Regions from separate parts of the Streptomyces sp. NPDC059828 genome, predicted to be linked through region 3. Evidence: riboswitches for the same ligand, from Rfam matches in the RefSeq annotation. Region 3 holds a riboswitch; each other region holds the start of a gene.
What was found. Region 3 has a riboswitch for thiamine pyrophosphate ahead of thiO (glycine oxidase ThiO). Riboswitches for the same ligand answer to the same signal wherever they lie in the genome.

Region 1 (3,255 bases), on a different contig from region 3:
GCGAACTGGAGCAGTGTCAGCACCGCGGCCGTCGGCAGGTCGAGCCGGTCGGCGGTCTGCCGGTAGATCTCGACCTCGACCGTCGAGTAGGCGGGTCCGCCCAGGATCTGGACGATGCCGAAGGAGGTGAAGGTGAACAGGAACACCATGAGCGCCGCCGCGGCCACGGCGGGGGTGAGCGCGGGCAGGGTGACCTTCCGCCAGGCGGCGAACCGTCCGGCACCCAGCACCCGCGCGGCCTCTTCCTGGCGCGGGTCGAGCTGCGACCACAGTCCGCCCACGGTCCGTACGACCACGGCGTAGTTGAAGAAGACATGCGCGAGGAGGATCGCCCACACGGTCGTGTCGAGGCGCACGCCCCACAGCTCGTCGAGCAGCCCGCCGCGCCCGAGCAGGGCCAGGAAGGCGGTGCCGACCACCACGGTCGGCAGCACGAACGGCACGGTGACGACCGCGCGCAGCAGGTGTCTGCCCGGGAAGTCGAAGCGGGCGAAGACATAGGCGCCGGGCAGTGCCAGCAGCAGGGTGAGACCGGTGGAGGCCAGCGCCTGCCACAGGGTGAACCAGAGGACGTCCAGGATGTCCGGTCGGCTCAGCACCTCGCCGATGTGGCCGAAACGCCAGACGCCGTCCGGCCGGAGCCCGCGGCCGACGATCCCGGCCACGGGGTACGCGAAGAAGACCGCGAAGAACGCGACGGGCACCGCCATCAGGGCGAGCCGCGCCGCGTTGCCCCCTCGCGTCCCCGGCGACCCGGGCGACTCGGGTGTCCTGGCGAGCTCGTCTACTTCAGGACGAGTGAGGACCACGACTGGATCCACTGGTCGCGGTTGTCGGCGATCTTCTGGGGTGCCATGGTCTCCGGCTTGTCGACCACGGCACCGAACTGTGTGAAGAGCGCGGGCAGCTTGGCGTCGTTCACGACCGGGTTGACGAACATGTTGAGCGGCATGTCCTCCTGGAACTTCTTGCTGATCAGGAAGTCCAGCAGGGCCTTGCCCCCGGCCTCGTTCTTCGCGCCCTTGAGCAGACCCGCGGCCTCGGTCTGGCGGAAGCAGGTGCCGGTGGCGACTCCGGTGGGCGCCTCCTTGGGCTGCGGCTCGGAGTAGAGCACCTCGACCGGCGGGCTGGAGGCGTACGAGACGACGAGCGGCCGGTCGCCCTTGGCCTTCTTGCCGCCCGCTGAACCGGAGAACTCCTGGTTGTAGGCGAGCTCCCAGCTGTCGACGACCTTGACTCCGTTGGCCTTGAGCTTGGCCCAGTAGTCCGGCCAGTTCTTGTCCCCGTACGTGGCGGCGGTGCCGAGCAGGAAGCCGAGGCCCGGCGACGAGCGTTCGGCGTTCTCGACCACGAGGAGGTTCTTGTAGGCGGGCTTGGCCAGATCGTCGAAGGTCTGCGGCGGGGCCAGCTTCTTGTCGGCGAAGTACTTCTTGTCGTAGTTGACGCAGATGTCGCCGGTGTCGACGGGCGTGACCCGGTGCTCGTCCTTGTCGAGCTGCCGGTCCTCGGGGACGCGGTCCAGGCCCTTGGCCTCGTACGGCGTGAAGACGCCGTTGTCGAGGGCCCGCGAGAGAGTGGTGTTGTCGACGCCGAAGAACACGTCGCCCTGCGGGGATCCCTTGGTGAGGATCTCCTTGTTGAGGGCCTCGACGGCATCGCCGCTCTTGAGCACCTTGACCGTGTAACCGGTCTCCCGGGTGAACTCCTTGAGCACCGCCGGGGTGGCGGCGAAGGAGTCATGGCTGACGAGCGTCACGGTCTTGGACGCCCCGGAGCCGCTGTCCTCGGACTCCCCGCCGCAGGCCGTGAGCGTGCCCGCGCCGAGGGCCGCGAACAGGGCCGCGACCGTGATCTTCTTGGTGGTGCTCACTGAGCTTCCTCCTGGGGTGACCAGGAAGAGACGCGGCCCTGCCAGGTCAGCGGATCCCGGGGATCCGGAGCCGGGCAGGGCGCAACAGCTTGAGTCTCGTCCGAACTTCCTACCCGGAATGACCCGGGCGAGGTTCAGAGGGTCTGCGGTCTGACGATCACCGCACTCTCAGCGCTGTGGCGCTCCCCTGTCGGAATATGTGAATGTTCGGGGCCCAGCGTACATGGGCCCCCTGGAGACCCGGCCGAAGGCTCAGCGCTCGGATGCGGCGAGCTGACCGCAGGCCCCGTCGATCTCCTGCCCCCGGGTGTCGCGCACGGTGACCGGCACCCCATGAGCGGCGATCGCCTCGACAAACGCCTTCTCGTCCTCGGGACGGGAGGCCGTCCACTTGGAGCCCGGCGTGGGATTCAGCGGGATCAGGTTGACATGCACCCGCTTGCCCTTGAGCAGCCGTCCCAGGAGGTCTCCGCGCCATGCCTGGTCGTTGATGTCGCGGATGAGGGCGTACTCGATGGAGATGCGGCGGCCCGACTTCTCGGCGTACTCCCAGGCGGCGTCCAGCACCTCCCGCACCTTCCAGCGGGTGTTCACCGGCACGAGGGTGTCGCGCAGCTCGTCGTCGGGAGCGTGCAGGGAGACGGCGAGCCGGCATTTGAAGCCCTCGTCGGCGAACCGCTGCATCGCCGGGACGAGCCCGACGGTGGAGACGGTGATGCCCCGCTGCGAGAGCCCGAGGCCGTCCGGCTCGGGGTCCGTGAGGCGGCGGACGGCTCCCACGACCCGGTTGTAGTTGGCGAGCGGCTCGCCCATGCCCATGAACACGATGTTGCTGAGCCGCGCCGGTCCGCCGGGGACCTCACCATCGCGCAGCGCCCGCATACCGTCGACGATCTGGTGCACGATCTCGGCGGTCGACAGATTGCGGTCGAGCCCCGCCTGGCCGGTCGCACAGAACGGGCAGTTCATACCGCAGCCCGCCTGCGAGGAGATGCACATGGTGACCCGGTCGGGATAGCGCATCAGCACCGACTCGACCAGCGTGCCGTCATGCAGCCGCCACAGCGTCTTGCGGGTGGTGTCGTCGTCGCAGGAGACATGCCGCACGACGGACATCAGCTCCGGCAGCAGCTCCGCCGCGAGCCGCTCCCGGGAAGCGGCGGGGATGTCGGTCCACTGGCCGGGGTCGTGCGCGTACCGCGCGAAGTAGTGCTGCGAGAGCTGCTTGGCGCGGAACGGCTTCTCGCCGATCGCGGCCACCGCTTCCTTGCGCTCGGCGGGCGAGAGGTCGGCGAGGTGCCGCGGGGGCTTCTTGGCTCCGCGGGGCGCGACGAAAGTGAGTTCTCCGGGCTTAGGCATGGCCGTACCAGTGTCGCAGATCGAAT
Region 2 (3,255 bases), on a different contig from region 3:
ATCGCCGGTCACAGCGAGATCCGGGGCGAATTGTTCTGTGATGCTTCTGCTGATCTTCATCGAACAGAACTTCGGCCCGCACATCGAGCAGAAGTGCGCGGTCTTCGCCGGCTCTGCGGGCAGCGTCTCGTCGTGGAACTCCCGGGCCGTGTCCGGGTCGAGGGCCAGGTTGAACTGGTCCTCCCAGCGGAACTCGAAGCGGGCGTCGGACAGGGCGTCGTCCCACTCCTGCGCGCCCGGGTGGCCCTTGGCGAGGTCGGCGGCGTGGGCGGCGATCTTGTAGGTGATGACGCCGGTCTTGACGTCGTCCCGGTTGGGGAGGCCCAGGTGCTCCTTGGGGGTGACGTAGCAGAGCATGGCCGTGCCCCACCAGGCGATCATCGCGGCGCCGATGCCCGAGGTGATGTGGTCATAGGCGGGCGCCACGTCCGTCGTCAGCGGACCCAGGGTGTAGAACGGCGCCTCTTCGCAGATCTCCTGCTGGAGGTCGATGTTCTCCTTGATCTTGTGCATCGGGACATGCCCCGGGCCCTCGATCATGGTCTGGACGTTGTGCCGCTTGGCGATCTGGTTGAGCTCACCGAGCGTCCTCAACTCGGCGAACTGCGCCTCGTCGTTGGCGTCCGCGATCGAGCCGGGCCGCAGGCCGTCGCCGAGCGAGTACGTCACGTCGTACGCGGCGAGGATCTCGCAGAGCTCCTCGAAGTTCTCGTACAGGAACGACTCCTTGTGGTGCGCGAGGCACCAGGCCGCCATGATCGAGCCACCGCGCGAGACGATGCCGGTCTTGCGGCGCGCGGTCAGCGGCACGTACCGCAGCAGCACTCCGGCGTGGACCGTCATGTAGTCGACGCCCTGCTCGGCCTGCTCGATGACGGTGTCCTTGTAGATCTCCCAGGTCAGCTCCTCGGCCCTGCCGTCGACCTTCTCCAGCGCCTGGTAGAGCGGCACGGTGCCGATCGGCACGGGGGAGTTGCGCAGCACCCACTCGCGGGTGGTGTGGATGTTACGGCCGGTGGAGAGGTCCATGACCGTGTCCGCGCCCCAGCGGGTCGCCCACGTCATCTTCTCCACCTCCTCCTCGATGGAGGAGGTCACGGCGGAGTTGCCGATGTTGGCGTTGACCTTCACCAGGAACCGCTTGCCGATGATCATCGGCTCGATCTCCGAGTGGTTGACGTTCGCCGGCAGCACGGCACGTCCGGCGGCGATCTCCTCGCGCACGACCTCGGGGGAGACGTTCTCCCGGATCGCCACGTACTCCATCTCCGGCGTGATCTCGCCACGGCGGGCGTAGGCGAGCTGGGTCACCGCCTGTCCGCCGCGGCCACGGCGGGGCTGGCGCGGGCGGCCGGGGAAGACCGCGTCGAGGTTGCGCAGCCCTCCGCGCGGCGAGGTGTGCTTGATCCCGTCGTCCTCGGGGCGGACGGGGCGGCCGGCGTACTCCTCGGTGTCCCCGCGCGCGATGATCCAGTTCTCGCGCAGCGGCGGCAGACCACGCCGGACATCGGTCTCGGTGTGCGGATCGGTGTACGGTCCGGACGTGTCGTACAGGGTCACGTCCTTGCCATTGGTGAGGTGCACCTGACGGACCGGCACGCGGATATCGGACCGCGAGCCCTCGATGTACCCCTTGTGCCAGCCGATGGACCTCCCGCCCCCGTTTTCGCCCTCGTTCGGGCCGGAGGCGGGCATGCGTGTGTCCTGAACGGTCATCGTGACCTACTCCCTACGCCGGCATTACCCGGTAACAGGTTCGGCGGTCGGCGCAGCTGCTCAGCGCCCTCTCAGCCCGGTGCTCCGAGCTCCCGCGTGTGCAAAGGTGTCACCACGCTAGCGCCCCGTCTGGCGTGCTGAACAGTGGGCCCCCTCCCCGGTTGGGATGATCGGGCGGTGACTTCCTCGCCGCAGCCCCACGAACCCGACGACCAGCCGGCCGGGGCCCACGGCCCTGCGCATGCCCCTGCCCACGGGCACACGCACAGCCATGCGCACGGTCCCGCCGCGCCCGTCTCCCGTCATCTGCGGCGGGTCATCGCCGCGGTGGTGATCCCCTTCGCCGCCGCCGTCGCGGTGGGTCTGGTCGTCCTGTGGCCGGGCGGTTCGCCGGAGCACGAACGCACCGGTGTCGGCTTCGACCGGCAGACCGAGCAGGGCCGCGTCGTGAAGGTCGAGCAGGTCGACTGCGGAGACGTGAACGCCGCACAGGTCCCGCCGACCGGGAACACCACCACCCCCGAAGAGCCTGAGGCGGCCAACTCGCCGCAGGGCACCTGCGGAAAGGCCACCGTCGAGGTCACGACCGGCAAGGACAAGGGCCGTACGTTCATCGAGGTCGTGCAGCCCGACGCCTCTCGGCAACTACGCGCCGACCAGGGCGTGGTGGTGGCGTACGCGCCCGACGCGCCGCGCGATCTCCAGTATTCGGTCACCGATGTGGACCGGGGCCTCCCGATGGCGCTGCTCGCCGGGCTGTTCGCGCTCGCCGTGGTTCTGGTGGGACGGATGCGCGGGGTGATGGCACTGATCGCGCTGGCCGCGAGCTTCGCGGTGCTCACCCTGTTCATCCTGCCCGCGATCCTGCAGGGCTCCAATCCACTGGCCGTGGCGGTGGTCGGGGCGAGCGCGATCATGCTGATCGCGCTCTATATGTGCCACGGCATCTCCGCCCGTACCTCAGTGGCGGTGCTGGGCACCCTGATCTCGCTGCTGCTGATCGGGCTGCTCGGCTCGCTGTTCATCGGGTGGGCGGTGCTCGGTGGGAACACGGACGACAACACCGGCCTGATCCACGGCCTCTACCCGGAGATCGACATGTCCGGCCTGCTGCTCGCGGGCGTGATCATCGGTTCGCTGGGTGTGCTGGACGATGTGACGGTGACCCAGACCTCGGCGGTGTGGGAGCTGCACCAGGCGGATCCCACGATGGGTCCGCGCAGGCTGTACCAGTCAGCGATCAGGATCGGCCGGGACCATATCGCCTCGGTGGTCAACACACTCGTACTCGCTTACGCGGGTGCGTCACTGCCCTTGCTGCTGCTCTTCTCGATCGCGCAGTCCAGCGTGGGGACCGTCGCCAACAGCGAGTTGGTGGCCGAGGAGATCGTACGCACACTGGTGGGGTCGATCGGCCTGGTCGCCTCGGTGCCGCTGACCACCGCGCTGGCCGCCCTGGTCGTCTCCGCCGACCGCTCGGGAGCCGCCACCGGAGCAGCACCGGCACGCGGCGGCAGGGGCCGCCGTCGCCGCACCTGA
Region 3 (3,255 bases):
GGTTCTCACCACGGCGCACGGCGATCAGCTGCCCCTCCTTGACGAGCTGGCGCACGCGCGTCACCTCGACATCGAGCATTTCCGCGATGTCCGGCAGGTGGAGCCAGGCGGGGACGAGAGCATCGATCTTTGCGTCAATCTCGGTCACAGGACAAGCCTGCCATCCCGCACTGACAGTCGGTAGCCGGGCCCTATGCGACTGCCGCCTTCAGAGGGACCCCGGGATCCCCCGCACGGGCGGGGTCCAGGCGGGCGCCCGCCTCGATGAGGCGGCGGCCCTGGGTCACGTCACGGGGCCTGCCGACCGCCAGGACCGCGGCCAGTACGCCGTCTTTCAGCCACAGCACGGACCAGCCGGAATCCGCCGCGGGGTCGCCCCGCCGAATGAGTGTCCCGGCGCCCTCGTGGTGGCCCGCGTACTGCACGAAGCGGCCGAACTGCTCGGACCAGAAGTACGGCACCGGGTCATAGGTCAGCGGCGGCTCGCCCTCGGCGCCTTGCAGGGCCCGCAGCACATTGGCGGCGACCGTGCGCGGGCCCTGGAGCGCGTTGTCCCAGTGGTGCACGAGGAGCCGCCTGCCGTAGCGCCGCGAGGGGAAGGAGGCGCAGTCGCCCACCGCGTACACATCCGGCAGCGTGGTGTGCAGCTGCGCGTCGGCGGTGATCGACCCGTCCGGCCCGAGGCCGATGCCCGAGCCGGCGAGCCAGCCGGTCGCCGGACGCGCGCCGATGCCCACGACGACGGCCCCGGCCGTCAGCCGCCGGACCTCCCCGTCGGCCTCTGTGCCTTCGGCGATGACGACCGCCCCGGGCTCGACGGCGGCGACACGTGCCTCCGTGAGGAGTGAGGCGCCGCTCTCGGCGTACCAGTCGGCCATCGGCCGGGTCACCTCGGCGGGCAGGGCACCCGCGAGGGGCCGGTCGGCCGCCTCCACCACGGTGACCGCGCAGCCGGCCCGGCGCGCGGCGGTGGCGAACTCCGCCCCGATCCAGCCCGCGCCGACCACCACGATGTCGTGCTGCCGCTCCAGCACGGGGCGCAGCCGCCGTGCGTCGTCGAGGGTGCGCAGCAGATGGACGCCCTGGACGCCTTCGGTGCCGGGCAGGGTGAGGGGCTCGGCGCCGGTGGCGATCACCAGGGTGTCGTACGGGACGGGGCCGGCCTCGGTGTCGAGCTCATGGGTGTCCGGGCGCAGCCCGGTGACCTCACGGCCCAGCCGGAGGTCGATGTCGAGCGCGTCGAAGTCGACGTCGAGTGCGGAGCCCTCCGCCGTGCCGAGCAGCACGGCCTTGGAGAGCGGAGGCCGGTCGTAGGGCTGGTGCGGCTCGGCGCCGATCAGGGTGAGGCTGCCGGCGTAGCCCTGTTCGCGCAGGGCCACCGCGGTCTGTACCCCCGCCATCCCGGCCCCGGCGATGACGACTCGACGCTGTGTGGTGTGCTCGTTCACCAGGCCAGCCTAATCATCTGACGAACCGTCAGGAAGCTTGGCGGTCGACCGGGGACCCGGCCGGGAGCTCTTCGACGACGCTGGTGCCCCTGCCGTCCCGGGACTCCCACTCCCATGTCTCCTCAAGGCGCACCCGCCCGTCCGGGAGTTGAACCACCGTGGAGACGCAGTGCCCGGATGCCGTCGTTCCGTCCCGCTTGAGCTGGACATAGCGGAAGTCCAGCCGGTCGCCGTCCCGGGTGCCGACGAGGTGCCCGCGGACCACGTCCCCGCCCTCGTACTCGGCCCAGACCTGGCCGTCCCGCTCGTGGTAGGCGAACCGGGTCCGGATGCCCACCTGGCCCGGGGCCTGGTCCGCCAGGGGGGCGAGGACGAGTCCGTCGAGCGAGCGGGCCACGGTGCGGGCTCCCTTACTGCGAGTTGATGACCGGAGTTAGGCTGACCACCGTACTGCTACTCGCGGGAGCCCGGCCGCACCGGGCTGAGAGGGAGGCTGAGGCGGCCTCCGACCGTACGAACCTGATCCGGGTCATGCCGGCGAAGGGAGGGTCCGGATGCCCGTGCATCCACGGACGTCCGCTGACGTCCTGGTCGTCGGGGGCGGAATCATCGGCCTGGTCACGGCCTGGCGGGCGGCGCAGCGCGGACTGCGTACGGCGCTCGCCGACCCCGATCCGGGCGGCGGGGCCGCACAGGTCGCTGCCGGGATGCTGGCCGCCGTCACCGAGCTGCACTACGGCGAGGAGACGCTCCTCGGCCTCAATCTCGCCTCCGCCCGGCGCTATCCGGACTTCGTCGCGGAGCTGGAGGAGGCGAGCGGCCAGGACACCGGTTACCGGACCTGCGGGACGCTCGCGGTCGCGCTGGACGCGGACGACCGGGCTCATCTGCGCGAGCTGCACGCGCTTCAGCGCCGCTGCGGGCTGGAGTCGGTGTGGCTCACCGGACGCGAGTGCCGCCGGCTCGAACCGATGCTCGCCCCGGGGGTCAGGGGCGGACTGCGGGTCGACGGTGATCATCAGATCGACCCGCGGCGGCTGGCGAGTGCGCTGGTGGTGGCCTGCGAGCGGGCGGGGGTGGTCTTCCACCGCACCTGGGCGGCCGGACTCACGGTCGACGGCGACCGCGCCACCGGGGCCGTCCTCAGCCCGCCCGGGGCCACCGCCGACGGCCCCGGCGCTGCCCATGAGGTGGTCGCGGATCAGGTGGTACTGGCCGCGGGCAGCCTCAGCGGCCGGCTGGCCGGCGTGCCCGACGAGGTCCTGCCTCCGGTGCGGCCGGTGAAGGGGCAGGTGCTGCGACTGACGGTGCCGGGTCCGCGCGCCCCGTTCCTGTCGCGGACCGTACGGGCCGTGGTGCGGGGCAGCCAGGTGTACCTGGTGCCCCGTGAGAACGGCGAGCTGGTCGTGGGCGCCACGAGCGAGGAGCTGGGCTGGGACACCACGGTCACGGCGGGCGGGGTGTACGAGCTGCTGCGCGACGCCCATGAGCTGGTGCCGGGCATCACCGAACTGCCGCTCACCGAGACCCGTGCGGGCCTGCGGCCCGGCTCACCGGACAACGCGCCGCTGCTCGGGCCTACGGAACTGCCCGGGCTGCTGCTCGCCACCGGCCACTACCGCAACGGCGTGCTGCTGACCCCGGTGACCGGCGACGCCCTGGCCGACGCCCTGGTCACGGGCGAACTGCCGGAAGAGGCCCGCCCCTTCGCCCCTCATCGCTTCTCTCCCGCACGCCAGGAGGCGTCCGTATGAGCACGACCGTGAATCCGACCGTCTCCGTCAACGGGGAGCCGCTGGAGATCGCG

Region 1: another riboswitch for thiamine pyrophosphate. It lies ahead of ACFV6V_RS06610 (thiamine ABC transporter substrate binding subunit); the one in region 3 lies ahead of thiO (glycine oxidase ThiO).
Region 2: another riboswitch for thiamine pyrophosphate. It lies ahead of thiC (phosphomethylpyrimidine synthase ThiC); the one in region 3 lies ahead of thiO (glycine oxidase ThiO).

What each region holds. Positions count from the first base shown of each region.
Region 1 covers NZ_JBHWIW010000007.1:88,671-91,925, reverse strand. Annotated here, with positions in the region: gene ACFV6V_RS06615 (ABC transporter permease) at 1-710, opposite strand, end outside; gene ACFV6V_RS06610 (thiamine ABC transporter substrate binding subunit) at 785-1,870, opposite strand; TPP riboswitch at 1,959-2,069, opposite strand; gene rlmN (23S rRNA (adenine(2503)-C(2))-methyltransferase RlmN) at 2,123-3,229, opposite strand.
Region 2 covers NZ_JBHWIW010000004.1:166,905-170,159, reverse strand. Annotated here, with positions in the region: gene thiC (phosphomethylpyrimidine synthase ThiC) at 1-1,716, opposite strand, end outside; TPP riboswitch at 1,710-1,822, opposite strand; gene ACFV6V_RS04085 (YibE/F family protein) at 1,894-3,255, shown strand.
Region 3 covers NZ_JBHWIW010000005.1:172,050-175,304, reverse strand. Annotated here, with positions in the region: gene ACFV6V_RS05125 (Rv2175c family DNA-binding protein) at 1-148, opposite strand, end outside; gene ACFV6V_RS05120 (NAD(P)/FAD-dependent oxidoreductase) at 192-1,400, opposite strand; gene ACFV6V_RS05115 (hypothetical protein) at 1,477-1,845, opposite strand; TPP riboswitch at 1,898-2,011, shown strand; gene thiO (glycine oxidase ThiO) at 2,003-3,202, shown strand; gene thiS (sulfur carrier protein ThiS) at 3,199-3,255, shown strand, end outside.